2 regions of the Lysinibacillus sp. FN11 genome follow, and region 2 is predicted to be linked to the other one. Evidence: riboswitches for the same ligand, from Rfam matches in the RefSeq annotation. Region 2 holds a riboswitch; the other holds the start of a gene.
What was found. A riboswitch is a leader RNA that binds a small molecule or an ion and turns the genes downstream of it on or off. The one in region 2 is predicted to bind cyclic di-GMP.
Positions count from the first base shown of each region.

Region 1: linked by a shared signal. The riboswitch ahead of NP781_RS19265 (methyl-accepting chemotaxis protein) and the one ahead of NP781_RS13305 (amidase) in region 2 are both predicted to bind cyclic di-GMP.

Region 1 covers NZ_CP102383.1:3,620,825-3,636,369, forward strand. The annotation lists gene NP781_RS19215 (radical SAM/SPASM domain-containing protein) at 1-401, opposite strand, end outside; gene NP781_RS19220 (hypothetical protein) at 598-1,011, shown strand; gene NP781_RS19225 (SpoVR family protein) at 1,212-2,615, opposite strand; gene yhbH (sporulation protein YhbH) at 2,660-3,817, opposite strand; gene NP781_RS19235 (PrkA family serine protein kinase) at 4,100-5,995, opposite strand; gene NP781_RS19240 (M23 family metallopeptidase) at 6,208-7,203, shown strand; gene NP781_RS19245 (methyl-accepting chemotaxis protein) at 7,468-9,162, shown strand; gene NP781_RS19250 (hypothetical protein) at 9,220-9,879, opposite strand; gene NP781_RS19255 (sodium:solute symporter family protein) at 10,017-11,507, opposite strand; gene NP781_RS19260 (SDR family NAD(P)-dependent oxidoreductase) at 11,528-12,280, opposite strand; gene NP781_RS19265 (methyl-accepting chemotaxis protein) at 12,270-14,021, opposite strand; cyclic di-GMP riboswitch class I at 14,127-14,212, opposite strand; gene NP781_RS19270 (hypothetical protein) at 14,406-14,600, opposite strand; gene NP781_RS19275 (YehS family protein) at 14,732-15,226, opposite strand; gene NP781_RS19280 (alpha/beta-type small acid-soluble spore protein) at 15,412-15,545, shown strand, end outside.
Region 2 covers NZ_CP102383.1:2,465,302-2,480,846, reverse strand. The annotation lists gene meaB (methylmalonyl Co-A mutase-associated GTPase MeaB) at 1-825, shown strand, start outside; gene NP781_RS13345 (BrxA/BrxB family bacilliredoxin) at 987-1,427, shown strand; gene NP781_RS13340 (aromatic acid exporter family protein) at 1,580-2,590, shown strand; gene prli42 (stressosome-associated protein Prli42) at 2,613-2,708, opposite strand; gene mce (methylmalonyl-CoA epimerase) at 2,834-3,247, shown strand; gene NP781_RS13325 (acyl-CoA carboxylase subunit beta) at 3,253-4,800, shown strand; gene NP781_RS13320 (hypothetical protein) at 4,907-5,860, shown strand; gene NP781_RS13315 (M20/M25/M40 family metallo-hydrolase) at 6,593-7,708, shown strand; gene NP781_RS13310 (chemotaxis protein CheW) at 7,732-8,220, shown strand; cyclic di-GMP riboswitch class I at 8,359-8,449, shown strand; gene NP781_RS13305 (amidase) at 8,493-9,374, shown strand; gene nspC (carboxynorspermidine decarboxylase) at 9,419-10,558, opposite strand; gene NP781_RS13295 (saccharopine dehydrogenase family protein) at 10,555-11,784, opposite strand; gene NP781_RS13290 (hypothetical protein) at 12,235-12,441, opposite strand; gene NP781_RS13285 (methyl-accepting chemotaxis protein) at 12,644-14,356, shown strand; gene NP781_RS13280 (tetratricopeptide repeat protein) at 14,462-15,190, shown strand; gene NP781_RS13275 (LysE family translocator) at 15,305-15,545, shown strand, end outside.

The DNA.
Region 1 (15,545 bases), 1.2 Mb from region 2:
GAATCTCGCACAAAATCCAAAATATCCCCTAAATATTTTTCACGATTTTCGGAGCCTTCATGCCCATCAAAGCTATGCAACGAGAAATTAATTTGACGTAACGCTGGCTTTCCTAATATTTTCTCGCGATTTTTTTTGATTAGCGTACCATTCGTTGTAATATTGACTTTGAATCCTTTTGCATGGGCAGCATCTAATAGCTGATCAATTCTTGGATGTAGTAATGGCTCTCCTTTCACATGCAAATAAATATATTTTGTATGTGGACGAATTTCATCTAATATTTTATTAAATTGTTCGACTTTTATAAGCCCCTTTGCACGCGCTGTAGGTGGACAAAAACTGCATGCTAAATTACAAACACTCGTAATTTCTATATAAACCTTTTTAAATGTTCTCAATGTTACTTCTCCGTTCCCATTCACTAAATAATCAAATCTCATTCATTTTAACAAATTTATTGGATAGATAGCAAAAATCGTTGAGCTTCCCTCTGGACTCTCCTACCTTTTCTCTAGGTAACATGGCTACACGTACAGGTGGGTTCAAGAAGCGCTAATATCTTAATAGTAATAGGAAAGGAAGGGAGGAGAAACGATGTCTGGTTTTAATTCTAAAAAATTTTATGGACCTGACGAACCTGAGCAGGAATCCTCTAACAAGCAAGGGAAAAATCATATAACAATAAATTTTACATTCAATATAGGAAATACTGATTTTCACTTTGAGCAACGTGCAGAAGGCGGAGGCCAAATCAATCATGATGTAGGCACAAATGCCAACCAAGGTGGACAAAATGCTAGTAACGGTAGTCATACACGCAACGTCAATTCGCAATTTGCTGACGGTAATGGAAGAAGTGGTATTGCTGGTAATGATAATGACGAGGCTGGTGGGCAACAAGGCATTAAAGTACGGGATAGTCTTGTCATTGAAAGTGATATTCATTCATCCTCTAACCATAGTGAAAGTAATGAAGAAACTGATGTATTAACTGAAGAAGATGAGTAGATTGGTTTCAAAAAGATCATGTCAGTAGCAAAAAAGGCCATTTGACACGAAGAGGCTCTGTGCTCTGCCACTGGAAAGCAATTAGCCTGCAACCGATTGTTGAACTTTCACAAAAATACTATTGATGGTTTTGTTTTTCAACACGATGAAAAAACTTCTATCTGCTTGATGGTACCTTCAACAGATAGAAGTTTTTTTTATTATACATTGCGTTTATAGTTTTTTGTGCCGTCATATGAATAAAGCATCGGCTTTTTATCCACATAGGTTTCTAAATGAACAGGACGTCCCCACAGCTGGTAAATATAAGGCAATACATTTTCTAAATAGTGTGGATCTAACTCCATCCCTTCATAGCCATGAACTAAATATAGCTCGCCATTCCTCAAATAATCACCATTTTTTACTACAATGTATGGGAAGCCACCGTTTACACGCATGGATACAAGTTGATCGCGAACCATCTCGTGATCCTTATCCGTTATACGATATTCATTCCCTTTCTTTTGGAATAAGTACAAATCTTCACGCTTCGCTAAATTCTTTGTTAAATAGTTTCGAATAAAGGAAATATCTGATTCTACTTCTCTTACCTCAAAAATCTTTTCACGTCCCGTATTTGGCAAAACACCTAACCGTTTCATTTCCTCAGTAGGGTTATTATAGCGATTTTCAATATCCTCGAAAATTTTAATCCCAAGATAATATGGATTAATCGATGTTTTGGAGGGCTGCACAACCCCCGCATTTAATTTGGCATATTCGATAGTTTCAGCAGTAGTTAACTTTAGCTCCCGCATGATTCGTTGATGCCAGAAAGAGGCCCACCCCTCATTCATTATTTTAGTTTCTAATTGAGGCCAAAAATAAAGCATTTCCTCTCGCATCATTGTTAATATATCTCGTTGCCAGTCTTCCAATTCACGGCTATGCTCCTCTAAGAATAACAACAGGTCCTTTTCTGGCTGAGGAGGAAATTGCTTTAATCTGCGTCGGATGGGTTTATAAACTTTTTCTTTTTCTTCTATACTCCATAAATCATCATACGGTGATTTTGTTGGTGGTTTTTCCTCCTCAAGCTCATCCTCCTCACTCCAGGATAGCTTCGGTCTTAAAATGGATGGATCAATATGTTCTTGAATAGCTAAAACAGCATCTAAAAACTTCTCCACCTCATCTTTGCCATACGCTCTCTCATAGCCAGCTATTCGCTCAGCAGTTGCGGTCATACTTTCTACCATATCTCTTCTTGTATTAGAAAAACGTATATTATTTTTGAAGAAATCGCAGTGTGCTAGAACATGGGCAATAATCAATTTATTTTGGGTTAAAGTATTAGTATCGAGTAAAAATGCATAGCAAGGATTTGAATTAATGACAAGCTCATAAATCTGACTAAGTCCTAAATCATATTGAAGCTTCATTTTATGAAATTGTTTTCCAAAGCTCCAATGGGAAAAGCGCGTGGGCATACCGTAGGCGCCAAATGTATAAATAATATCGGCTGGACAAATTTCATAACGCATTGGATAAAAATCTAAGCCAAAGCTTGAGGCAATTTCGGTAATTTCATCTATTGCTCGATGAAGCTCTTTTGTGTTCATTTTACGCCCCCTCCTTTGAACGTGGTGCTGAGGATACTTCCATGTTACTCTTCACTTTTCTTGAAAAAGCTCTTTAAGGCGTCATAGACATCGCCTTTTTTTCTCAAAATATGGTATCTGAATTTAGGATCATCAATTTTTTTATACGTATACATAAGCGTAGAGAATCGGTTATGCTGATTGACCTCACCATAGCCAAACATGCTGGATACGTCCATTAACTCCCCTACTAGCTTCAGGCACTTTTCATTGTCCATCGATATATTTTCACCGTCTGAAAAATGGACAGGATAAATATTGTAGCGAGACGGATGATATTTATCCTGAATTAATTCCAATGCCTTTTTATAAGCTGAAGAACAAATAGTGCCACCACTTTCGCCCTTTGTAAAAAACTCCTCTTCTGTGACAACCTTTGCCTCAGTATGATGGGCAATAAATTCAATTTCTACTGTTTCATATTTTGACCGTAAAAACTTCGTCATCCAAAAGAAGAAGCTTCTCGCACAATATTTTTCAAATGCTCCCATTGAGCCACTTGTATCCATCATGGCGAGCACTACTGCTTTGGATTCTGGTTTCTCCACTTCATCCCATGTTTTAAAACGTAAATCGTCATTGTGGATTGGCGTTATTTCTGCTTTCCCATGCATCGCATTGCGCTTTAATGCATTTAAAATGGTACGCTTTTTATCGACATTACCCATGAGACCTTTTTTTCGAATATCATTAAACTCTATTTTTTCTGTTTTAATATCTGCCTTTTCTTTCTGCTGTAAATTTGGTAATTCTAGTTCATGAAATAAAACATTTTGAATTTCCTCCATACTGACTTCTGCTTCATAATAATCTTGGCCAGGCTTGTCACCCGCTTCTTTTCCTTTACCGGGAGCCTGATTGGCCTTACTGCCATCGCGCGCCACTACATCTCCAACACTACTATCCCCTTGTCCCTGCCCTACATGCTTAGAGTTATCATAGTTATATCGTATTTTATATTCATCAAGTGACCGAATTGGTATCTTAATAACCTCGCGACCATTGGACATCACAATACTTTCTTCGCTAACTAAATCAGGTAAATTATTTTTAATCGCATCTTTCACTTTTTCCATATGGCGTTGTTGGTCCTGGTGCCCTTTACGATGGAGGGACCAATTTTCCTGAGAAATGACAAAGCGTTTATTTTCGTGTTCAGTCATTTTTATCCTCACCCATCTATCAAATTCGCTTTTTCTATACTATGCTTGTGAGCCAAATTTTTGAACTTTTTTCATAAAATCAATTGTATATCTATTAATCACACCTCAATGCGTCCAGCTTTTATTGTCCATGCTCGAAAGTTTCTCTTCAAAGTCTCGGACATCCTCTGGGGCTTTTTGTTTATTCCGTCAAATCATAAATCTCTCCTCCTGATAATAAAAGGAGTGCCCTAAAATTGGGACACTCCTATCTGACTTGGAACAATGAACATCAAGTTATCGTTATCGATTTAGCAAACTTCCTACATACTGTAGCAACTCATTTGCTGATGTTGTATTATAGCCATGTTCATCAACAAGTCTTGCCACAACCTCATTAATCTTCTTCAGTTGCGATTCATCTGGCATTTTAGAAGAAGTAGTAATTTTCACGATATCTTTCAAATCTGCAAATAATTTCTTCTGAATGGCTTCTCGCAATCTTTCATGAGAATTATAATCAAAACGTTTACCTTTTCGTGCATAGGCAGAAATTCGAATGAGAATTTCTTCACGGAATGCCTTTTTAGCATTTTCTGAAATGCCAATTTGCTCCTCAATCGAGCGCATTAATTTTTCATCTGGGTTCATTTCTTCCCCAGTAAGTGGATCATAAATTTTATTTTTATTACAAAATGCCTCTACATTATCGAGGTAGTTGTTCATTAATGTTTTTGCCGATTCCTCATAGGAATACACAAAAGCCTTTTGTACTTCGTTTTTAGCAATTTCATCATATTCTCTACGAGCAACCGCAATGTAATTCATGTATTTTTCCCGATCCTCTTGAGAAATAGATGCATGCTGATCTAACCCATCCTTCAATGCTCGTAAAACGTCTAATGCATTTATTGATGGTATCTCTTTGCGGATAATAGCAGAAGAAATACGGTTAATAATATAGCGTGGATCAATACCGTTCATGCCTTCATTCGGGAACTCTTTCTTCAGCTCCTCTAAGTCAACGGAATTAAATCCCTCCACATTTTCTCCGTCGTACAAGCGCATTTTTTTAATTAGATCCACACCTTGTTTTTTCGGAACTTCCAAACGAGTGAGAACCGAAAAGATTGCTGCGGCCTTTAAAGCATGCGGTGCAATATGGACATGGGACATATCGCTCTCTTTTATCATCTTTTCATAAATATGCTCTTCCTGACTAACTTTGAGGTTGTAGGGAATTGGCATAACGATAATTCGAGAATGTAATGCCTCATTCTTTTTGTTCGAAATAAATGAACGATACTCTGTTTCATTTGTATGAGCAACGATTAACTCATCTGCACTAATTAAAGCAAATCTTCCTGCTTTGAAATTTCCTTCCTGCGTTAATGATAATAAATTCCATAAGAATTTTTCATCTAGTTTTAGCATCTCCTGGAATTCCATCATTCCTCTATTGGCCTTATTCAGCTCCCCATCAAAGCGGTAAGCACGAGGATCCGACTCTGAACCAAATTCACCAATTGTAGAAAAATCAATACTTCCTGTTAAATCTGCAATATCCTGTGATTTAGGGTCTGATGGTGTAAATGTCCCTATACCCACACGTTTATCTTCTGAAAAAGTAATACGTTCAATCATTACATTTTCAATGCGTCCATCGTATTCCTTTTCAAGACGCATTGTATTTAAAGGCGATAAACTTCCTTCAATTCTAATCCCATATTCCTCAAAGAACTCATTACGCAAATGATGTGGAATTAAATGGAGCGGATCTTCATGCATTGGACATCCCTTAATTGCGTAAACTGCACCTTCATCTGTTCGCGAATATTGCTCTAATCCGCGTTTTAGTAAGGTAACGATAGTTGATTTACCACCACTAACTGGTCCCATTAATAATAAAATACGTTTTCTAACATCTAACCTGCGTGCTGCTGGATGGAAATATTCCTCCACCAGTCTTTCAATTGCTGTTTCAAGCCCAAAAATTTCTTGTCCGAAAAATTTGTACATTTTTTGCCCATCGCGTTCCTCTACACCAGAACTTTTTATCATATTGTAGACGCGTGAATGGGCTGTTTGAGCAACTTCAGGTCTTTCCCTAATGATGTTTAAATAATCTGCAAATGTCCCTTCCCACTTCAGCCTGTTTTCTTCTTCGCGATAGTTTTTCACTTTATCTAAAATGTTAATAGCCTTCCCTCCATTCAGGGCTTGATTTATAACATAGTATGAAGTTAATGGCATGATGATACCATTACTTTTTCTTTGATGAAGTTTCTTCTTATTATTTCTATTTTTGGGGGCAAAAAAATTGCCGATATATCAACTGTTTTCATACATAGAACCTTACTGAATGAAGATAAAAATTTCGGTTATTCTAACGTTAGAAAGGAGGTCCATCATTGCATCGCCATTTTATATTTCTTTTCACATTTTTATTTTTAGGGATTATGCTGTACCCTTCTGCCTCTTTTGCAAAGGAGGATCTTACAGAAGAAGAAATTTTACAGCAGCGTATGTCCTATTATGTACAATTCGATGAATTACTCATTCCATGGCATTTTTTAGCTGCTATCGATCAGTATGAGAGAAACCTACAATCAGTTCGTAAAGACATCCCTAAACGAGAAGGCTATTTGGCTATCCAATTTTCTGATGAATACTGGTCAGGTGCATTAAATCCTGTAAAGGAAGACACTTCTCCTGAGACAATTAGCTATTTCGGAGGAATGGGCCTTGACGGTAATCATGATGGAATCGCTAGTCCAAAGGATGATGAGGATGTCATCTTTTCGATGGCTAGTTATTTAGGGAAATTTGGAACGACTGATGAGGATTTTAAATTAGCTTTATGGGAATATTACGGAAGCGAAGAAGCAGTCAATCAAATATTTACCATCTCCACATTGTACAGACATTTTAAAACCATTGAACTTGATGCACATACCTTCCCGCTAAATATCCGCTCTGATTACAGTTACCGGGGCACTTGGGGCGCCAATCGCGGTTGGGGTGGACGCCGTATTCATGAGGGAACTGATATTTTTGCCAGCTATGGAACACCTGTATTATCTACCTCTTTTGGAGTTGTTGAGGTAAAAGGATGGAATCAATTTGGTGGCTGGCGTATTGGTATTCGCGACAATCATAATTCCTACCACTATTATGCCCACCTCGGTAGCTATCATAAGGAAATTGAAGTAGGTACAATTGTAAAACCTGGTACTGTTCTTGGCTATGTTGGAAGCTCTGGCTATGGAAAAGAAGGTACATCTGGTAAATTCCCTCCACATCTTCATTATGGTATTTATAAATTTAATGGAAGAACCGAATGGGCTTTTGACCCTTATCCTTCCCTTCTACAGTGGGAGCGCACGGCGAAAAAACAAAAAGAATAGAGAATCCTTTACTTATGGCACTTGAAGCAATTTGCTTCAGGTGTATTTTCTTTCTACATAGGAAATTATACACAAATATATAAATTAGTTGTTAGACATCTATATATATTTAACCATCAATAAAAGGAAAATAATTATATCATTGTACTAAAAAACTATTTTTAAATATTTCTATCGAAAGGCTTATTAATACGCATAATTAGTTATAAAATAATACTTGTGTTGAAAAAATTTCTCAATGAGAGATAGTAAAGGGATGGGAAAATGAAAGGCATTATCAAGTTTAAAACACTTAAAACTCGAATTTTAAGTGCATTTATTCTTTTGTTAGTTTTAGTAGTTAGCTTTACAACCTACACTTACAATTCCAATACAAATATGGAAAAACAGGCAAAAGATTTAGTAAAAGAAGATTTAGTTGTTTTAAATGCAAGTAAAAATTTAGCACTCTCTATGAGTGTCCGCCTATCTGCAGCGTTAAATTATGTGTTGACAGGTGACGAAAAATACAAAGAATCATTTGATGAGTATCGCAAAATGGCTGAGGAAAATAACGCTATTCTAGACAAATATGAAAAATCAGATGAACGCGATCAACTTGTAGCAATCGCCCGTGATTGGAGTACCCTTGTTAATACAGAGGTATTTGATATCTATCAAAAGGGCAATAAAGAATTAGCTTTAGAAAATTTAATGGATACACATGAACTCGTAACGAAAGTGCGAGATGGTTACGAAAAACTGGCAGATGAACGTGCTAAAGCCATTACAGATGTTGGTAACGATGTTGTATCAACCAGCTCGGAGAATCGAACAATTGGTATCGCCTTTAGCTTGATTCTAACGATAGCTGGTATTCTAATTGCCATTATCACAGCCAGTACGATTTCTAAACCTGTTACAGTCGTAGCTGACCGAATGAAAGAATTAGCAGATGGAAATTTGCAACTAGAGCCTCTACCTGTAAAAACACGAGATGAAATTGGAACGTTAATGGTAGCTGCCAATGACATGAACGAAAAATTAAAACAAACGATCCATTCTATCTACACGGTTTCTGAAACAGTAGCAGCTAGTAGTGAAGAACTTGCTCAATCATCGAATGAGGTACAAGCAGGTACTGAGCAAATTACAGTAACGATGCAAGAGCTTGCATCGGGTACAGAAACACAAGCATCTACCACAGGTGATTTGGCAGAAACAATGACAACATTTAAGCGTAGCATTCATGAAACTACACAAGAGGGCATTGAATTAAGCGAACATTCTAGCCATGTTCAAAAATTAACGGTTTCAGGGAAAAGTTTAATGGTTCAATCTACCAAACAAATGGCTATAATAAATGAAATTGTATTAGACTCTGTGGAAAAGGTGGAAAATTTAAATGAACAGTCTGCTGAAATATCCAAGCTTGTGTCAGTTATCGATGATATTTCAAACCAAACAAATTTACTTGCATTAAATGCAGCAATCGAAGCAGCACGAGCAGGTGAGCATGGCAAGGGCTTTGCTGTTGTGGCAGATGAAGTCCGAAAGCTTGCTGAGCAAGTACAATTCTCTGTCACAGATATTGCAACAATTGTTCATCGTATTCAAGGTGAGACTGGCAATGTAACATCTGCCCTTCAGACTGGCTATGAGGAAGTAAAAAGAGGAACAACACAGCTAGATGAAACAAATGAAACATTTGAAAAAATTTCTGATGCTGTTGGAGATATGATTGATAATATTTCAACCATTTCAACGAATTTAAATCAGCTTGCTCAAAATTCGGAAACCATTAATGCTTCTATTGATGATATGGCCTCCATTTCACAGGAATCCGCTGCTGGCGTTGAGCAAACAACAGCAACTGTTGAGGAAACCGCCGCTACAATGGATGAAATCGCTAGAAGTGCAAATCAGCTTGCTGGAATGGCCGAGGAGTTAAATACGCAGCTACAGCAATTTAAAATTTAATCATCTAAACAACAAAGGCTATCTCAAAATTTTTCTATTTTGAGATAGCCTTTTCTCTTATTGCCAATGACTTATGGGCACGCGTTCCAATTCATGACGTTTAATAATAACACTTATCTTTTGAAACCATTTCTCACAAAGCTCCATGGCTTCTTTATAGTCATCTTCCTCTTTTGATATGGGATCTTCACTATTATCCATGAACATATATTCTTGAATAGGCTCTGATAAATGATCTACTACTAGCTTTAACGATAGCTGTGAGATTGTATCTTCTTCTACTTCCTCTGCTTCAGCAAGTAAGGAACCACTCATTAGATGATTCTTTGTTCTAACCGTAAATACTTCATCTTCCATGATGGCAACCTCATATATTCTGTTAAATGGAACCTCTATTATTTTTAGTTCTTCGTCTAAAGCTTCTCTTCGTGCGAAAATAAGCGTGTTTGTCTGTTCATTTAACAATAAAGCATTTAAAGCATCATTGGAAACTGTACAATGTGTATGAGGAATAGCCTTTATCTCCTCCTCACTAGCTTCCGTCATGGCTGTCAAAGTTTGTATGGCAATATAACGCTCTTTTAAATAACGGATACACCCTAGACCGACTAAAGCCAGCCCAATTAAAAAAAATAGTTGCTTAATAATGACTAATTCAATGGCATTTGCTAGATAAAGATAGACAATCCCTAATAAAATGAAGAAAATATTTTTCATTCAATTCCCGCCTTTATCAAGATAATCACTAGAAAAATTCAGATGATGTACTAGCAATAGTATTCTTGATTCTATCTTTTCATTCTAATAAAAAACACGAATTCATTGAACTTTACAATGAATCCGTGCTTTTGCTTTTAACGACCAATTAGCTCTTCTTTACTACTTACGTCGTCTAATGTTTTATCTTTTTCTATTTTGTGCATCTCAAGAACATGCTCAGATGGCGGAACGAGTAAGCTCACCACGACAATTGTGATACCAGTTATAACAACACCCGAAAATACAGGAGCCTGCCATAATTCATTTAATAGACCTATGAAGCCTTCTGATTGGATTGTCAGACTAGGTACGAATGTTAGTGATGTCACAATGTAATAAACTAAGCCAACGGAAATACTTGCCCAAACTGCTGGTGTACTGACACGTTTCCAAAATGGTCCTAAAACGATTGGCCAGAATATTGTTACGAATATAATATCCCAAGCTAAATAAGCTAAATCAATTACTTTTTGGAAGCTTACAGCTAGCACTAAACCTAATAAAGCACTGGCTAGAATAATAGATCGTGAAAATCTTAATAGCTTCTTAGGATCAGGATTACGATTAATAAAATCTAAATAAATATTCTTTGTCACAATTCCTGAAGTCGCTACATAACATGCAGCTACTGTAGACATCCCCATGGCTGCCATGGCTGTTAAGAAAATAGCTGCTAATAAAGGCGGAAAATAACCTTGTGCAAAGGTAAGCATCAATGTTTCCGGGTTTGTGCTCTCAGGATAAATAGACTTAAAGGCTTCCCCTAGCATCCCTGGAATCCAGCTAATTGCAATGACAATAATACCAGCAATAATCATACTTCGTTGTGCCACTCGCGGACTTTTCGCAGCAGCTACCCGCTGCCCAAGGTCAACTGCAGGGATATCTCCAAGTGCTAGTACAAGATACAAAGTCCAGAATTCTGCTCCTGCCTTCTCAAATAATGTACTGATATTCCACCACTCAGGATTAAATGTAACGTCTGGATAGTAAAACAAAATAAAAATGGTAATACCCAAAATACCTGCCACTGCAAGCGCACCTTGTACGATTTCAGTATAGGCAACTGCCCATAAACCACCAATAACTGAATAAATAGCCGTTAGTGATACAAATAGAAGCGCCGCAGGTATAAAATCAATTTGCAACAATTGCTGAATAATATAAGTTCCACCAACTGTTAACGCCGCTGCATTAAAAACACCAAAAGCAATTGCCATAACAACCCCTGTATAGGCTCCTAGCTTTTTACTGCCATAGCGTAAACCGTAGTAATCTGCTAATGTCCAGCCCTTTAGACGTCGTAATGGCTTTGTCCAAATGAGTGCTCCAAGAATCATACAAGTCCCTAGACCACCCATTGTTGCCGAACCTTCAAAGCCACCACTTGTATAGCCAGAGCCTACCGCTGCAAAAAAGAAGGGAGCTGCTAATAATGCAGCGACTAAACTACCCGTTACAACGGATAAAGGCATGCTCCAGCCAGCAACAATTAAATCCTCGGCTGTGTTGACACGCTTATAGCCTTTATAGCCAATATAATAGATAAATAATAAGTATAAGCAAAAGATAAAAATATTTAACATTATTTACTCCTCGTTTTCCATTATCCGTTCATTACGACCCCACCATTTGGCGTTAATATTTGACCTGTATAGAAGTCAGCATGATTAGAGGCTAAAAATAATACACTTTTCGCAATCTCTTCTGGTTGAGCTAAACGTTTTAATGGATATTTTGCGGATTCTTCCTCCACATAGTTATCGCCAAACTCTTGTAGAATGTCCGTAAATGTTCCACTAGGAGCAACTGCATTGACAAGTATAGAAGGTGCTAATTCTCTTGCTAAAGCCTTTGTAAAAGCATTGATAGCACCCTTCGCAGCTGAATAATGCGTGAATTCTTCACAACCCAAGCTACCAATATCAGATGAAATATTGATGATTTTTCCTGTATTACGTTCCTTCATTCTTTTAGCTGCTTCACGGCAATTATAGAAACAGCCATATAAATGAACTTTAATCATACGATCCCACTGCTCATCCGTTAATTCTGTAATGCTGGAACCCTGTGCAAATCCAGCGTTATTTACAAGAATATCAAGTTCCCCGAGATGCTCGTCCATAAATTGATGCATCGCCTGTACTTCTTGTGAATTAGAAACATCAGCATGGAATATTAAAGCTTTCCCACCAAACTTTTCTGCTTCTGCACGTACAGCTTCTGCCTCTTGCTCATCCCCAATATAATTAATTAAAATATTGGCTCCATGTTGTGCAAAGCCTAATGCAATGGCTTTACCGATTCCTTTACTAGAGCCTGTAATTAAAACATTTTTCCCTGTAAAATTAATGTCCATTATGATCATTCTCCAATTTGAATTTTGCCACAAGACCTTGCAACTCTTCTGCTGTTTTGCCCAGTGATGAAGAGGCATCCTTTACTTCCTGCATGGTAGATAATTGCTCTTGTGTAGATTTCGAGACATTTGAAGAAAACTCTGCTGACTGCTCTGCAGATTGTTTAATATTATTTACAGATGCCGCCACTTCTTCTGAGGATGCAGAAATTTGTTGTGAAGCAGCGGAAATTTCACGTATTTGGCTAGCTACTTCTTCTGATGAAGTAAGAATTTCTTTAAAGATTTCGCCTACTTCATTAGTAAATGCCATCCCTACCTTAACATCCTCTTTGCCTTTTTCCATAACCGTGATAGAAGCGTTTGAATCAGATTGAATAGAACTAATTAAATTGTAAATTTCTGTTGCTGATTGAGAGGATTGTTCAGCTAAGCGTCTCACCTCATCCGCAACAACGGCAAAGCCTTTACCATGTTCACCTGCTCGTGCCGCTTCGATGGCAGCATTTAATGCTAATAGATTTGTTTGATCGGCAATAGCAGTAATTAAGCTAACAATTTCACTTATTTTTTTCGTATTAACATGTAGTCCATTAATGGTTGTCCCTATTTGTTCAACAGAATCATTAATTAACTCCATTTGAGCAATAACTTGTTGGACAACTTCATTGCCTCGTTCAGAAGCCTGTGATGCTGAAATAGAGGATTCCGCAGCTACATTTGCAGAATCAGCAATTTGCTGAATACCTGTTGCAGTTTCTTCCATAGCAGCGGCTGTTTCCTCTGTCATGGTCATCGAGGCCTCAGCATTTTGAGTAATTTGATTCATGTCTAGTGCAATATTTGTTGAGCTGTTATAAGTTTCACCAGCATGCACCGTTAATTGATTGGCTGCTGAAGAAACGTGATTGGATGTATTGCGTATGTTTAAAATAATATGTTGCAAATTAGCCACCATTGTACGAATGGATTCAGATAATTTACCAATTTCATCCTTCGATGTCTCTAAATCAACCTCTATTAATTCACCATTTGCCACTTGATTGGCAACGTTCACTACTTTTTTCAGTGGCTTTAATAGTCGATCTATAATTATGTAAACTAAAACTAATAAAATTAAAATGCCGATAATGGCAATGACAATTTGCTTAATCACACTTGTTTTAATAATCGTATTGATATAATCAGCAGAGTAATCAATCCCTAATAGGGCAATCAGTTGGCCATTATCATCTTTAATAGGACTAAAAACCGTTCTCCAAGAACCAAAAGGATCCTCGAAAATAGCAGTTACCTCTGTACTATTATTTTCAATAGCTAATTTTGCTGTTTCTACATGTTCATCCGCTAAATCAGTAAAAATTTCACCAGCTTCATATACTTCATTTAGATTAGAGGTATAGCCAATTGGATTGACGCCACCCTCATCCTTGACATCCCAAATATAACTCCAGCTCATAATACCTTGCTGGTCCTGAATCATATCAAGTTGCTTTTGGATCTTAGTAAACTTTGCGTTTGTTTCCCCTTTTTCGGACAGCAAATCTTTTACTTCATCACTGTCTAAGTTCATAGCTGTTAATAAACCAACACTTTTTAATTCTTGCTCCAAATCTACATTCATCCGATTATTCAATTCACTAATACTTTGCGTCGTAATAATGGCGATAAGCAGTAATACAACGATAGAGACTGTTAGTAAAAGCTTATTTTTTAATGATGTGTTTTTTAACAACGTCATTTCCCCTTTTCCTCCTTTGAACTTTACTTGCAAAAAAATGCCTATTTCAAAAGAAATAGGCATAAAAGAACAAAAACTAGAATGAGAATGATACAACTAGCACTCTTTTGCAACCCAGCCGTCATAGCATTTATTGCCTTAGACCTGTAGCTTTGCGTCTCTACTTTTCAGTAAATTTACCTATATTTCCCTACCAAAATTAACACAGTAGGTAAAAGTAGTCAATGCTCTCTAGTTAAAACAACATATTTTATACTAGCTGTTCCTTCATTATTAATTATAGAAATTTTATTCATCTATTGAACAAACTAAAAACAGCTACAACCTCAATTAGCGTTGTAGCTGTCAACTTTCATTTCACTTACCCCTAAGTGTTTGAATAAATTATAAGTTTTGTGTGACAAGTAATACGGATGGTATAAAGGATAATGCAAACATAGCGATATACCATACGGAAGTACGACGTAATGAAAAGCGCACTTTTTTCCGTTCCGCATAAAAAATATCTAACATAACTGCAACAATAAAAGGCATTGTAATACATGCAATAGCTACTAATAAGATGTCAATATAAATCATACAAGCACCCCTTTGTCTGTGAACAATTTTCATCTTTTTTGTGAACATTTTGTGATAAATTTATTGTACACAATTTCGTCACAAATTGTCAACGAGTTTCAAAGAAAAAAATGGCACTTTATGATTGTGCATTATGCTCTATATTTATATGTTAAGCCCCTTAAAAAATTTCGTACGAATGAATCGCCACACTCTTTATAATTACGATGACTTGGATTTCTTAAAATAGCACCTAATTCACCTTTTGTTACTTTAATGCCTCCGTCATATAAAATTTCAAGCATCTCCTCAGTTGTTAAAGCTAAAGCAATTTTTACTTTCTTTAGTAGCATATTATTTGGGCTTTCTTTACCTGACACAGGTAACGGTCCAACAGCCTGTCCTTCCCTTGGTTTCTGAGGCCCGCGTTTAAAAGTAATTAATCCATTTAAAAATGCCTCTAACATTTTATTATTACATTTGATGTATTCTTCTGGCGCTTCTTCCTCATCATTAATCTTAATTAGCATATTTAATACTTCTTCCTTTGTATAATCCATGCCACCAAGTTTGAAAATTTCTACCATATCTACATTTTTTATATCGAACGCATAGCGTAAACGAATTAAGATATCATTATTCGTCATTATATGTTCCTCCTTTAATTAACCTTATATAGTAAAGAGCCAGGCTTAATTATAACAGAGAGTTTGCTGATTATTGCTAGCTTTCCACAAGTTGTTGTTGTTAGCAAATAGCGTGTGCATTTCCTACTTTTTAAATGTATGAAAAATTTAATCGCAACCATTCTAAGGTCAAGGAGGTGAGAACAATGGCTAACAATAACCGCAGTTCAAATAAACTTCTAGTACCTGGTGTACATGAGGCAGTCAATCAAATGAAATATGAAATTGCACAAGAGTTTGGCGTTCAGCTTGGGCCAGAAGCATCTTCTCGCGCAAATGG
Region 2 (15,545 bases):
CGAATTGGCATAACAGGTGTGCCTGGGGCAGGAAAAAGCTCATTCATAGAGGCTTTCGGCACTATGCTTTGTGATATGGGAAAACGAGTTGCTGTTCTTGCCATTGATCCAAGTTCTTCTCTATCGGGAGGAAGTATACTTGGCGATAAAACGCGTATGGAAGAGCTCGTGAAGAAGCCTAGTGCATTTGTGCGTCCATCGCCATCGGCAGGTACCCTAGGGGGTGTTCACAAAAAGACACGGGAAACCATGTTAGTTTGTGAGGCAGCAGGCTATGATGTGATTTTAATTGAAACAGTTGGTGTTGGACAAAGTGAAACCTATGTCCGTGGCATGGTTGACTTCTTCCTGCTTCTTGTTTTAACAGGAGCGGGGGATGAATTGCAGGGCATGAAAAAAGGCATCATGGAATTAGCAGATGCAATTGTTGTGCATAAGGCGGATGGTGATAATGTTCGTCTAGCTAAAAAAACGGTTGCAGAGTACAAACAAATTTTGCACTTTTTACAGCCAGCTACACCTGGTTGGATGTCTACTGCCATGCCTGTTAGTTCATTAGAAAAACGAGGACTTGATAAGGTTTGGGAAACAATTGGGGAATTCAAGCAAATCGTAGAAGCAAATCACTATTGGGCTACCCGACGCCAACAACAAACAAAAGAGTGGTTCCAATCGATGATTACCGATCATTTAATTGATCTATTTTATGGAAACCCGCAACGTAAAGCACAAGTACAACAGCTTGAACGTCAAATTTTAAGTGGACAGTTGACAGTTACACAAGGTGTGGATCGTTTATTTAGCGAGGAGCAGGAAGACAAGTAAACGAGTCTTATTGAAATCGTAGTAATTTCAACTGAAATGTGTTGAGCAAGTAGGTGCACAAATTGCTTGCAAACTGCTATGATAAGAGATGGATAAGCGTCAAAAACCTACTATCTGAAATATAACTAAATTGGCGCGAACTTGAAAGGAGCTATCGCTATATGAATATGGATTACGATTTATTTATGCAGGAAATTTTAAAAACAGCACGTGCTGAAATTGAGGCAGCTGGTTATGAACAATTAACAACACCAGAAGCTGTAGAAGAGGCGTTTGCTCGTCCAGGTACTACATTAGTAATGGTGAACTCAGTATGTGGTTGTGCGGGTGGTATCGCTCGTCCAGCAGCAGCACAATGCGTTCATTATGATAAACGTCCAGACCATTTAGTAACAGTGTTTGCAGGGCAAGATAAAGAAGCAACTGCAGCAGCGCGTTACCATTTTGGAGAAGACCATTTACCTTCATCACCATCATTCGTTCTATTAAAAGACGGACAAGTTGTCGCAGAAGTGGGACGCTATGAAATTGAAGGGCATGACCCAATGTCAGTTGTGACAAATTTACAAGCAAACTTTGAAGAATATTGTGACGAGCTTTAAGTCCATTCTTGCATAAGAAAAATAATTTTCAATCAAGTAGAAAAGCCTCATAGATCATGCTATCTATGTAGGCTTCCTACTGATCCTCATGTATAGATAGTTTCATTATTGTTAAAATTTTTGTAATATTGGCTAAATAATTAGCTGAATGAGTGAAGAGTACTAAAGGATGGGAGGCAGTCGGCCTGAAGAAGTTTTCAATCGGCTATCGAACTTTAAAAACAGCAATTGGTGCGGCCATCGCTATTGCCATTGCACAGTATTTTGATTTAGCCTCATATGCATCTGCTGGTATTCTAACCATATTATGTGTGCAGCCAACAAAAAAGAAATCCATTTATGCAGCCTATACACGATTGGTTGCAAGTATTGTAGCAATGCTTTTTGCCTTTGTAAGCTTTGAGTTATTTGCTTACCATCCACTTACACTAGCAGGCATGCTTATATTCTTTATACCTACCATTGTATCTTTAAAGGTTGCGGATGGATTTATCTCCAGTGTCGTAATTATTATGCATATTTACGCTGCTGAAGGTTACTCATTGACACTTGTTTATAATGAATTAGCGTTGATGGCTATCGGTTATGGAACAGGGATTGCCATTAATATGTATATGCCAGACATTCAAAAGGAATTAAATTACTACAGAGTAAAAATAGAGGAGCTATACAGTAAGATTTTTTTAGAAATTGCCAGCTATTTACGGCAAGGAGATACGTTGTGGAACGGCCAAGAAATTATCGATGCAATCAAAGCACTAGAAGAGGCTAAATCATTGGCGTTTAAAGATGTTCAAAACCATTTTACAAGACGTAAAAATGATTACTATGTATATTTCGATATGCGAGAGCAGCAGCTAGAAATTATCGAAAGAGTGCTACCCAAAGTGACGACATTACCTGTTATAGTACAAGAGGCTGAAATTGTGGCAGATTTTTTACAAGACCTAGGTGAGCATGTTCATTCGGGAAATACGGCTAGTCATTACCGTGAAAAGCTCGAACATGTTAAGCGCGATTTTTCTCAGCTTCCTTTACCACAAAGCCATGAGCAATTTATCGCTCAGGCAGCCCTCTATCAGTTTATAGAGGAAATGGACAGGTATTTAGAAATAAAGCAGTCATTTAAAGGGTTAAAAGCTAAAAAAGAGCGCCCACAGTAGTGTGGACGCCTCATGCTTTGCCTTAAATTATCATAGATAATCCGAATGCTAGAGATGAGATTAGCATAATTGCGATCATACTATAAATAACGACTTTTTGAAATTTTTTATTACTCATATGCTCGTTCGCTCCTTCTTTTCTTATAAATAGTTTAGCAAATCTGAAAAATTTCTCAAGTAGTAGAGTTTTGACAAAAAAATCTGTAAAATAGAGTATGTACCATAACAGAAGGAGATGTCACCATGGAGAAAGTAGACCATATTGGGATTGCAGTGCGCGATCTTGATGAACGCATTACATATTATACAGAAACTTTAGGCTTAAAGTTGATGAAAGTGGAAGAAGTAGAATCTCAACAGGTTCGTGTGGCATTTATCGATGCAGGGAACGTGAAAATCGAGCTATTAGAACCAATGAGTGATAAAAGTGCCATCCATGGTTTTATTGAAAAACGTGGAGAAGGAATTCATCATGTTGCGTTTGGTGTGATGGGAATTCGTGAACGAATGGCAGAGCTTCGTGAAAAAGGTGTACGTCTCTTATCCGAAGAGCCAGGGCCAGGTGCTGGAGGGGCAGAGGTTGCGTTTATGCATCCTAAATCCTCATTTGGGGTGTTATATGAATTATGTGATAAAAGTGGAAAAGGGGATAAGTGATTAGTATGGATATGTTCGACAAAATTAATGACTTGTATGACCGTAAAACGGTAATTGAACTTGGTGGGGGCTATGATCGCATCGATAAGCAGCATGAGAAGGGGAAACTTACTGCTCGTGAGCGTATAGACTTGTTGCTAGACGAAGGTACATTTTTCGAAATTAACCCATTTATTACACACCGTACAGTAGACTTCGGCATGGAAAAAATGGAGGGACCTGGTGATGGTGTCGTAACTGGCTTCGGTAAAATTAACGGACGTCCAGTATACTTATTCTCTCAAGATTTCACAGTGTTTGGTGGGGCGCTTGGTGAAATGCATGCGAAAAAAATGGCAACAGTGATGGATTTAGCTGCTAAAAATGGTACACCATTTATCGGCATCAATGACTCAGGCGGTGCACGTATTCAAGAGGGTGTTCTTTCATTAGATGGCTATGGTCATATCTTCTACCGAAATGCCATTTATTCTGGTGTGATTCCGCAAATCTCTGTGATTATGGGACCTTGTGCTGGTGGAGCTGTTTATTCTCCAGCTATTACTGACTTCATTCTAATGGTGGATAAAACATCTCAAATGTTCATTACGGGACCTAAAGTAATCGAAACGGTAACAGGAGAGAAAATTTCTGCTGAAGATTTAGGTGGTTCGAAAGTAAATAATGCGGTCAGTGGGAATGCTCATTTCCGTGCTCCTTCTGAAGAGGCAGCGATTGATGAAATTAAAAAACTATTAAGCTACTTACCACAAAACAATAAAGAAAAGGCACCTCGTCAAGCTAGACCTGAAGGGGATGACTACCGTCCAGAAATCGTAGATACAGTACCAATCGAAACAACACGTCCATATGATGTACGTAAAGTTGTTGAGCAAGTAGTGGATGAAGGTTCGTTCATGGAAGTACATGCAGAGTTTGCTAAAAACGTAGTTGTCGGTTTTGCACGTATTGCTGGCGAATCAGTTGGACTTGTTTGTAACCAACCAAAAGTTCTTGCTGGTGGCTTAGATATCGATTCTTCTGATAAAGCTGCTCGTTTCATTCGTACTTGTGATGCATACAATATCCCAATCATCACATTTGAAGACGTTTCTGGCTTCTTCCCAGGTGTTAAACAAGAACATGGTGGTATTATTCGTCATGGTGCGAAAATTCTTTATGCTTATTCAGAAGCGACAGTTCCAAAAATTACAGTGATTTTACGTAAAGCTTATGGAGGCGCTTACGTTGCCTTAAACTCTAAATCTATCGGTGCTGACCTTGTATTTGCATGGCCAAATGCTGAAATTGCTGTTATGGGTGCTGCTGGCGCAGCTAACATCATTTTTGCCCGTGAAATTGCAAAATCAGATGACCCAGAAGCAACTCGTGCAGCGAAAATCGAAGAATATAAAGAAAAATTTGCTAACCCATATGTTGCAGCATCTCGCGGTATGGTAGACGACGTAATCGATCCACGAGATACACGTATCAAGCTGATTCAAGGACTTGATATGCTGTCAAACAAACAAGAAACACGTCCAGAGAAAAAGCACGGTAATATTCCTCTATAATAGTAACACAAGCCTAGCAGCTCAAAAGTTGCTAGGTTTTTCATTGCCAAAAAGTGAAACATTTTTGTTTGTCATCCGTACTGATAGATAGGAGGAGTTGAGATGAATGGAATGGCAGCAATTACAAACAGAGCAAGAAAAGATTCATGCACAACTTAGAAAAGCATCTAGATTAAACGAACAAAATCAGTTAATTGATGGGCAAATTAAACATACACAACAGGAAATAGACAATCATACGGCAGCACTCCATCAAATTCGATCCAAACTTGATAAATTGGATGGTTTCTCGTTCATGAATATGATTCGTACGTGGACAGGGCAACAAGATGAACTGAGGGCAGAAAAAATTGATAAGGCGGCAGTACTTGAATTAAAGCTAAATGAAGCAAAGAAAATGCAAAAAGATTTAGCAGAGGACAACGTGCAAGTGATGAATCAGCTAGCCCAGATTGATGAAAGTGCGCTTCAGCAATCACTTCAACAGGTCTATCTTAAAAAGAAGAAGTACTTACAGATTCATGATGCTGCCCAAGCAGAAAGGCTAGAGCATTTAGCACATGAGGAAATGCTAACAAAGCAGCTCATTAGAGAAATTAAAGAGGCTGAGGAAGCGGGAGAAGTAGCTCTTACAAGGCTAGGGCAAGCAGCAGCTTCATTACATTCGGCCAATGGGTATTCCACATGGGATACATTTTTTGGTGGTGGGCTGATTGCTACGCATTTAAAGCATGATGCGCTCGATCAGTCTGAAAACTATTTACACAGTGCTCAAATTGCCTTACAACGGTTTCATAATGAATTATTAGATGTTCATGAAATGTCTACGAAATCGTTGCATATTGAAACAGATGGGTTTGTGAAGTTTGCGGATTACTTTTTTGATGATATTTTTTCAGCATGGTCTGTTCATTCTAAAATCTCAACAGCAAGGGAACAGGTCTCACGTGTTCAAGATGATGTACATAATACGATTTGGCGCTTACAGGATAAACATAATAAAGCTGTCAATTACCTACAATCATTAGAAAAAGAAAAAGAGCGTATTGTCAATGACTAAGGAAAGTCTGAGATTTTTCTCAGCTTTTTCATGTTGTTGAAAAAAGATCGTGTCACTAGCAGAAAAAGACCTTTTGGCAAGGTGAGGGTGTGATTTCCGTTCCGCCAGTGTCCTTTTCAGGGGGCGTCCGATGAGCCGCTTCACTCACTTACGTTCGCTCCATGGTCTCATCTGTGACGCTAAATCCCCTAGAAGTGACACTGGCGGAACGGAAATCAACGATGTGGCAAAGTGTCTTTTCATTATCTTTCATACTAGCTAGCCGTAGCAATCAAATTAACCCATTATTTGTATAATTAGAGAAAGAATAGACTCTTAATTTCATTGCGAAGAAGTGATTAGTTACAACCCCCTCCATAAAATGGGTAGTGAAAACCTTCACTTTATTTGAAAACCTTTGCTAAAAAGTTAACATTTTGTAGGTTGGAGTGGAAGGCTACTTTACTTCCGTGGGATAGCGAGACAGGCGAGCCCCTGCACGGAGCGGTAGCGGAGGAAGCGGCTCGGCGCTCGCCCACAGGAAAGCAAGTAGCCTGCAACGGAAACCATTTTCACCTTTCAAAAAATTCTATTGATGGTTTTGTTCTTTAACACTATGGGAAAGTCTGAGATTTTTCTCAGACTTTTTATTTTGGTAGTATTGTTCAATGATTTCAACTCTTCTGACGTTGTGCTAAAATAATACATATACTATAACGTGGAAATACACGTAAACTAAGGGAGTTTTACAACATGACAAGTCGTTTAGTAGAAGAGTTTTTTGAGCTCGTACAAATTGATTCAGAAACAAAACATGAACAACTAATAGCACCAATTCTTGTAGATAAGTTAACTGCACTTGGATTTTCAGTGATTCAAGACGATGCACATACGCGTAATGGACATGGGGCAGGTAATATTATTGCCACATTAAAGGGCACATTGGATGTAGAGCCAATCTATTTCACTTCTCATATGGATACTGTTGTTCCAGGGAAAGGCATCAAACCGTCTTTACGTGAAGATGGCTATATCGTATCAGATGGTACAACGATTTTAGGTGCCGATGATAAAGCAGGACTAGCTGCTCTATTTGAGATGGTCAAACGTTTGAAAGAGCAAAATATTGCACATGGCGATATTGAATTTATTATTACGGCTGGTGAAGAAAGTGGCCTTGTTGGCGCTAAAGAGTTAGATCCAGCGAACATTAAAGCAAAATATGGATTTGCGGTTGATAGCGATGGCAAAGTGGGTGGTATCGTGACAGCAGCACCATTCCAAGCGAAAATTTTCACAAAGATTATTGGAAAAACGGCACATGCAGGGGTTGCTCCTGAAAAGGGTATTTCTGCCATAACAGTCGCATCAAAATGCATTGCTCAAATGAAACTAGGTCGTTTAGATGAAGAAACGACAGCGAATATTGGGCGTTTTGAAGGTGGACAAGCGACAAATATTGTTTGTGACGAAGTGACAATCCTTGCAGAAGCACGCTCTATAGACAAAACTAAATTGGATGCGCAAACAAAGCATATGCAAGATACGTTTGAACAAGTAGCTGCTTCGTTAGGCGCACGTGCAGAGGTAGAAGTGAAGCTAATGTATCCAGGCTTCCGTGTAACGGAATCTGATAAAGTAGTTCAGGTAGCTATGGCTGCTGCACGCAATATTGATCGTACACCGACACTAGGCATTTCTGGTGGAGGCTCAGATGCAAACGTCATCGCAGGCTTTGGCATTCCTACAGTTAATTTATCTGTTGGATACGAGGATATCCATACCACAAATGAAAAAATACCAGTAGAAGAACTTGAAAAATTAGCAGATTTACTAGTAGAAATCGTCAAAGAATCGGCGAAAAACTAACAGTCGAATAAGGATGTGACCCTATGGAAAGTGTCAAAGCAGTCGTTTTTGCTTGTGGGACAGAGGAGTATGCTGTGCCTGTGGAGCAAGCGATTTCAATTGAAAAATTAGAGCAAGTAACACCTATTCCTCATTTACCTAACTATCTTCTAGGCTTTACAAGAATTCGCGGTGAGCTTGTACCTGTTCTTGATTTTGAACGCATACTGTACAATCGTTCATCGAATACAGCAACCGCACGTATCATTGTGTTGAATACTGATGTGGTTAATTATGGATTACTTGTTACAGAAGCACGAGAAATTCTTGATTTCGATGAATCAGTACTTCAGCAATTGGGTCTAGTCAATTATAGTAAAACACGCTATTTTACTGCGGTAGCTAATCTTGAAAATCGTATGATAACATATGTTGATCCTAAAATACTGGTTAATTCATTAGAGGGCATTAGGGAAATTATCAATTATTTACACAAAATGATTGAAAATGAAAAGGAAAACGTAGAGGCTTAAGTACTCTACGTTTTTTTTATGTTTGAATAGTAAATTTAACCTGTATTTTGTCGTTTTTACCTGATCATACATGTGACAATTATGCATTCTACCTACAGACAAACCATTGCTAACCGCGTATGATAATGATTAAGAAAAAACTGAAAAAGGCAAACTTCATCGAAAGGGAGGGGCGCCAAGCCATGAGTCTAAACACTATAATTTAGTGCATGATTGTCAGGTTGCCAGGTTCTGTTCTAGGAGCCGTGGCGAGTAGAATGGAGTTAGTTCGTATGAAGAGACAATTAAAAGTATGGACCGCACTAATCGTCCTCATGATTAGTTCATTAGCTTTATCAAGTGGAAAGGTTGATGCAATGGCTATACAGGAAAAGGCTACGTGGCTGTGGGATACATCCCTTATCATGGATGATCAAGAAAAAATATTATTATTTTTAGAACATAACGATGTTAATAAAGTTTATCTGCAAATCGATCAAGGCATAGGGAGCGATGACTATAAGCGTTTTATTAGTGACGCTTCTCACAAAGGTATTCGTATTTATGCATTGGATGGTGCTGCAAGCTGGGTTTCAGCTGAGGGTAGTCGAAGCCAAGACGAATTGTTTAATTGGTTACATACATATAATGATAATTCAACTGAATCTGAGCAATTTTCTGGGGTTCACCTTGATGTAGAGCCTTATTTAAATAGTGGATGGAGCTTACATCAAGCACAAACGATAAAAACCTATCAAACACTAATAATGAAAGCAAGTGAGAAGGCAAGTCAGTTACAACTTACTTTAGAAGTAGATATGCCATTTTGGTTTGATGAAGTTCAGTATAATAACGAATTTGGAAAAGGGTTATTAGCTGATTGGGTCATTGACCATGTGGATAGTGTGACGATCATGGCCTATCGTGATGCTGCAAAAGATATTATCTCTATTGTAGAACATGAAATCGCTTATGCTTCCACTGTGAATAAATCAATTGTAATTGGTGTAGAAACAGGCGCTTCAGAGGAAGGGGAAAATATTACTTTTTATGATAATGGAGAAGCCTTTATGAATGAACAGCTTATACTTGTTCAGCAACATTTTTCAAATAACGATGCTTTTCATGGAGTAGCCATTCATTATGTGGAAAATTGGATGACCATGCGTCCATAAAAAAGTCCTTCCAGTGTTAAACTGGAAGGGCTTTTCTATTGGTATTAGGACAGTCGACCGCTGTAGTCCTCGAATTTAAATTCGCGAATGACTTTAATACCTTCTTCATCATTATAAGAAACGATAGATGGTAAGTTGACACCGTTAAACATATGGTTTTTCACCATAGAATAATGAGCCATATCTGTGAATACAAGACGATCACCTGGTTTTAATGGCTGTTCAAACGAATAATCGCCAATCACATCACCAGCTAGACATGTTAGTCCGCCTAAGCGATATGTGTGTGCTAATTCACCTGCTTGTCCAGAACCAATAATCATTGGACGGTAAGGCATTTCAAGTACATCAGGCATGTGACATGTTGCAGATGTATCTAAAATAGCAAGATCCATCCCGTTTTCTTGAATATCAAGCACCGTTGCTACTAAATAGCCTGTATTAAGGGCTACTGCTTCACCTGGCTCAAGATAAACAAGCAGGTTATACTTTTCTTGAATATAATTAATGATGTTCACAAGTTTTTCTACATCATAATCATCACGTGTAATATGGTGACCGCCACCGAAGTTTAACCATTTCATTTGGTGTAAAACATCACCAAATTTTTCCTCAACTACTTCAATAATACGCTCTAATGTATCCGAATTTTGTTCACACATCGCATGGAAGTGTAAGCCATCGATACCGTCAAGCTGTGATTTATCAAAGTTAGCCAATGTTGTACCAAGGCGAGAGTTTGTGTAGCAAGGATCGTAAAGCGCTGTTTCAATTTCAGAGTATTCAGGATTCACGCGAATACCACATTCAATTGTTTTACCAGTAGATTTCACTTTATCCTTGAACTGAGCCCATTGGTTAAATGAGTTAAATACGATGTGATCCACATAGCCTAGAAGCTCGTCCATTTCATGCTCAATATAAGCAGGTGCATAAACGTGAACTTCTTTGCCCATTTTTTCGTAGCCAAGACGTGCCTCATGCAGTGAGCTAGCTGTAATGCCTGCTAAATATTCCCCTACTAGTGGGAATGTTGAATGCATAGAGAAGCCTTTAAGGGCTAATAAAATGCGGCAGCCTGTTCGATCTTGAATTGATTTTAAAAGCTCAAGATTCTTTGTTAATAATCGCTCATCCACTACATAAGAAGGGGATGGAACTTTTGAAAAATCAATTGGTTTCATCGGCTTAATTCCTTTGCATCTAAATCAAGGTCTAATAGTTCTGGGTTATGGCTTTCTTGCCATGGTAGACCCCATTTATTTAGTGCATCCATGAATGGATCTGGATTGAAATCTTCCACATTCCATACACCTGGTTTACGCCATTCACCGTTCATCACAAGCATTGCACCGATCATAGCTGGTACGCCGGTTGTGTAAGAAATCGCTTGTGAACCAACCTCGTTGTAGCACTCTTCGTGGTCACATACGTTGTACACATAGTACGTTTTTTCTTTGCCATCTTTTAGGCCGCGAATGATACAACCAATGTTTGTTTTACCTTTTGTACGTGGTCCAAGTGAAGCTGGATCTGGTAATACCGCTTTAAGGAAGTGGATTGGTTGAATCATTTGCCCTTCAAATTCGATTGGTTCAATTGATGTCATACCTACGTTTTCTAATACTTTTAAGTGTGTTAAGTATTTTTCAGAGAACGTCATCCAGAAGCGGATTTGTTTTAAACCTTTGATATTTTTTGCAAGTGATTCAAGCTCTTCATGGTATAGAAGGTAAATATCTTTTGGTCCGATTTCAGGTAGGTTATACACTTCTTTTTTCTCAAGTGGTGCAGTTTCAATCCACTCGCCTTCTTTCCAGTAACGACCATTCGCTGTAATTTCACGAATGTTAATTTCTGGGTTGAAGTTTGTTGCGAAATGATATCCATGATCTCCCGCATTGGCATCCACGATATCGATATAGTGGATTTCATCAAATTCATGTTTTTGTGCATGAGCTGTGAAAACGCCTGTTACACCTGGGTCAAAACCGCTTCCAAGTAATGCAGTTAAGCCAGCTTTTTCAAACTTCTCTTTATAAGCCCATTGCCATTTATATTCAAATTTTGCCGTTTCAGGTGGCTCGTAGTTTGCAGTATCCACATAGTGCACACCTGTCGCTAAGCAAGCATCCATAATCGTTAAGTCCTGATAAGGTAAAGCCACGTTAATCACTACATCTGGTCCGAAAGCTTTAATAAGCTCAATAACCTCTTCTGTATTGTCTGCGTCTACCTGTGCAGTATGAATTTTTGTTTTTCCGCCGTCTAGTTTTTCTTTTAGAGCGTCACATTTTGAAACAGTTCTACTTGCGATACAAATTTCCTCAAATACGTCCGAATTTTGAACACACTTGTGTACCACAACACTGGCAACTCCGCCAGCTCCGATAATCAATGCTTTACCCAATTGTCTACCCCCAAGTTCATATAAAGTATTGTCAAACAAGCTGATTATACAGAAAATTGATATACTACTCAATCATTGTTTTAAAATTTTCTACAAAAAATTTTATTTTTCTACAACAATTAGACGTATATGGAGGGGAATACCTCGGAAAAGAAGGGAATCATGAATAAATCTACAACGTCATTTTAGTAAAAATAGAGGGAAATAGCTGTTGTATATACCCAAATATATGGTGAAGTTTCATCACAATTCATCCTAGATTTTACGACATCAAGTAAATAATTGTCTAAATGAATGTTATGACATATTATCTCTCCCGATTGACTATTTGATTCCTGCTACTAAATCATTCCTACTGACCTTACATAAAAAAATCCCTCTACCTATAGGAAGGAACAGGAACCACATTAAACGTGCTACAGGTATCTGTGTAATGGAGAATGATGCATATTATTTCAGAAAACGATTGGATACTTGTTGTTTTTCTTCCCCCCATATATAGAAGAAAACCACAAGCAAAGTACTAAAAAAACCCATCACAAGAGCATACGTACTGAGGGCTACTCCCACTTGACTTTGCATGGCATAAATAAAAATGGCCCCTATTGTTAACAAGTTTCCTGTAACAATCGATATAAGATGAAAGCGTTTATTCATAGCAAGCCCTCCTATTAGATGAATTGGTAATGCTCAGGATTTAAGATAATTAACTTCAATTATCGCACAATTCAGAACTTTTTCCAATGTTTTTATCTTACTAGAATAATTAAAGATGCTTTTTTAATACATCTTTTTGTAGTATGATGAAACACAAAAGGAATATTCATAGATTATTACAAGAAAGGGGAGAGGATGGATCGTGAAATTACGTAATTCATTAACTTTTCAACTTGGGACGATTATCGCTGGTATTTTAGTGGTGATGCTAGGGATTACTTCGTTCGCTACATACATAACTGCTTACAATAAACTTTATGATGCTGCTGGTGTTGAGGCCTATGGCTGTGCCAATATTACGACAGGTTTGATCAATCCGCAACAATTGAACAAGGCCATTCAAGGCGACAAGGCTGTACAGGAAAGCATTGGGAACGATTTGAACTGGACAACAGGTCATAAAGATATTTTCCAAACACAATATATTTTATCGTTGGATGGCACATTATTAGCGCTTGATGATCATTTGGCTGAAAAAGGTTATGCCCCTGGTGATCAATTTTATTTAGATAAAGAAGCTATTGATATGTTGCTTACACATAAGCATCCAACATACTCACAGCCTTATACTTATGCAGGGATGGACCGTTTATCTGGCTATGCCCCTATTTTTAAAGACCATGATTCCAGTAAAGAGATTATTGCTATTAGTGTCATCGACTTTGATGCCAATATCGTGAAGGAGCGAACATGGGATGTTGTACGAAATGGGATTTTAATTAGTATTTTCCCTATGCTAATTGCTTCTATCATCACAGGCTTTTTAATCCGTCGTAAAGTAAGACCGATTAGTGTGCTGATTCAGCAGGCGAAAGAAATTGCCAATGGTAATTTAGCTGTACCTGAAACAAAAATTAACAGTAAAGATGAAGTAGCGGATTTAGCCAATACATTAAATCGAATGACAGCTAATTTACAAAATATGATTATGACGATGCGATCCACTTCTAATACTTTAACGAATAACGCAGATGAAACCGCTTCCACCTTGAACGATATGAGCAATACCATTCAAGGTGTCGCCAATAATATCGAAGAGGTAACAAGTGCCGTGACGGCAGGGATGCACCATGCTGAAAATGCGACAGATGTTCTTACTTCTTTAGCGCAGGACCTTCAAAAGATTCAAAGCAATGCCAATAACAGTGCCGATAATGCTCGACAAACGATGGAATTAGCAACAGAGGGTGAGCGACTAGCAAAAGATATAAGCAATGATATGGCATTAATTCACAGCGGATCAGGTGAGGTACGACAAACAGTAGAAAACCTGGTTACATCTGCAACCAAAATTCAAACCATTACAACGTCTATTGCGAACATCGCATCACAAACAAATTTGCTAGCACTGAATGCTTCCATTGAAGCGGCTAGAGCAGGGGAGCATGGTAAAGGCTTTGCTATTGTTGCTGAGGAAGTACGGAAGCTTGCTGAGCAATCTAATCAAGAGGTATTGCAAGTTGAACAGCTTATTCAGGATATAATGAAGCATGTGCAGCAGGTCATGTCATCTACGAATGATAATACGCAATATATTGAAAAAGGAACAGAGACAGTGCGTCTAACAGCACAATCTTTAGGAAATATTTCGACAGCAGTGGCTGCAACAGTAGAAGAAATGATTACCATTTCTAATGCTATGACCGCTGAAAACCAAAAATCTACACGTATTGTGCAAATGATTCAACAATTAACAGAATCTATTCGTGATATAGAAGAAACGATGAATATGATTACTGTCGCAGCGCAGCAAACAACTGCAAGCATTGATGAGGTGGCACAAGGCTCTAATGAAACAAATCACATGGCACACACACTCGAACAGCATGTAAAGGCGTTTAAATTAAAAGAATAATAGAAAGATTAGGACATGTTGGCTTTTGCTTATACTACTTAAATGATAAACTAGCAATAAGATTTTTCTTTTGCGAAGGTGAGGATTTTAATGGTGGTAAAACAAATGAACGAGCAAGTTCAACAAGTCAATGACTTATTTTTGAGTGGTCAAGTTAAGGAAAGTTATCAACTAGCTAAAGAAATATTGGGCAATGTTACAGCGGTCGAAGAAGAGGCCTATCAAGTCATTCAGCACCATGTGGCAATGCTAGAGGCAAATGGGTATGCAAATATGCCTCAGCCTACTGACGACAAAGTAAAGCAAAATGGGGAACGAACAGATGGCTCGTATCCAGAACGAGATGTTCTCGCAGCTTATATAGGTAGTCAGGATGATGAGCAATTTGGTAAAGTGGTCGATGAATTATTAGCAGGACCTTTAGAAGCGCAGGCTAACGCCTATTATACAATGGCGGAATATTATGTCCTTGCAAAAGAACAGGATAAGGCATCCGTACAATATGCGGAGGCAATCAAATTGCAGCCCAATAAGGCATTGTATTGGGGAGCATTTGCACAGTTTTTAAATCGTCACGAAGGTAGCCCTTATTTGGCATTAAGACTGATTGAAGAAGCAATACTCCTAGATGGAATGAATCCTCGTTGGCACTATATTCAAGGTAATATATTTTTTCAGCTAGTAGCAGCGACAAAAAATTTAAGCTATTTACCTGCCTTGGAAGAAGCATGGGAGAAAGCTAAAAAACGTTGTACAGCTAAGCAGGTCACCTTGAAATTGGATTTGGAAAAGTCAAAAGATTTGTTAGCGCAATGGAAAAAGCAAATGCTCTAACAGGTAAAAAGACATGTAACTTTTAATAATTATTTCCTTTCAAGTATAATTATGCTATAGTGAAACCATAAACGGACGTATGAAGCTTATCGATGACATGAAAGAAGTGTTTTTTTGAGTTTATATGTAGCGTATGTATTGGTAGGACTTGCCATTGCCATGCCTGTAGGAGCTATTACAGTAGAAATGACAAAGCAAGGACTCAAAAATGGTTTTATGCACGGCTGGGCTGTTGGGCTTGGTGGTATGACCATTGATATTGTATTGGTTTTTGCTTTGTATATGGGACTAGCCTCCATCTTGGCTATGCCTATGATTCAACTCCCTATGTGGATTATTGGAGCGGGCTTTTTAT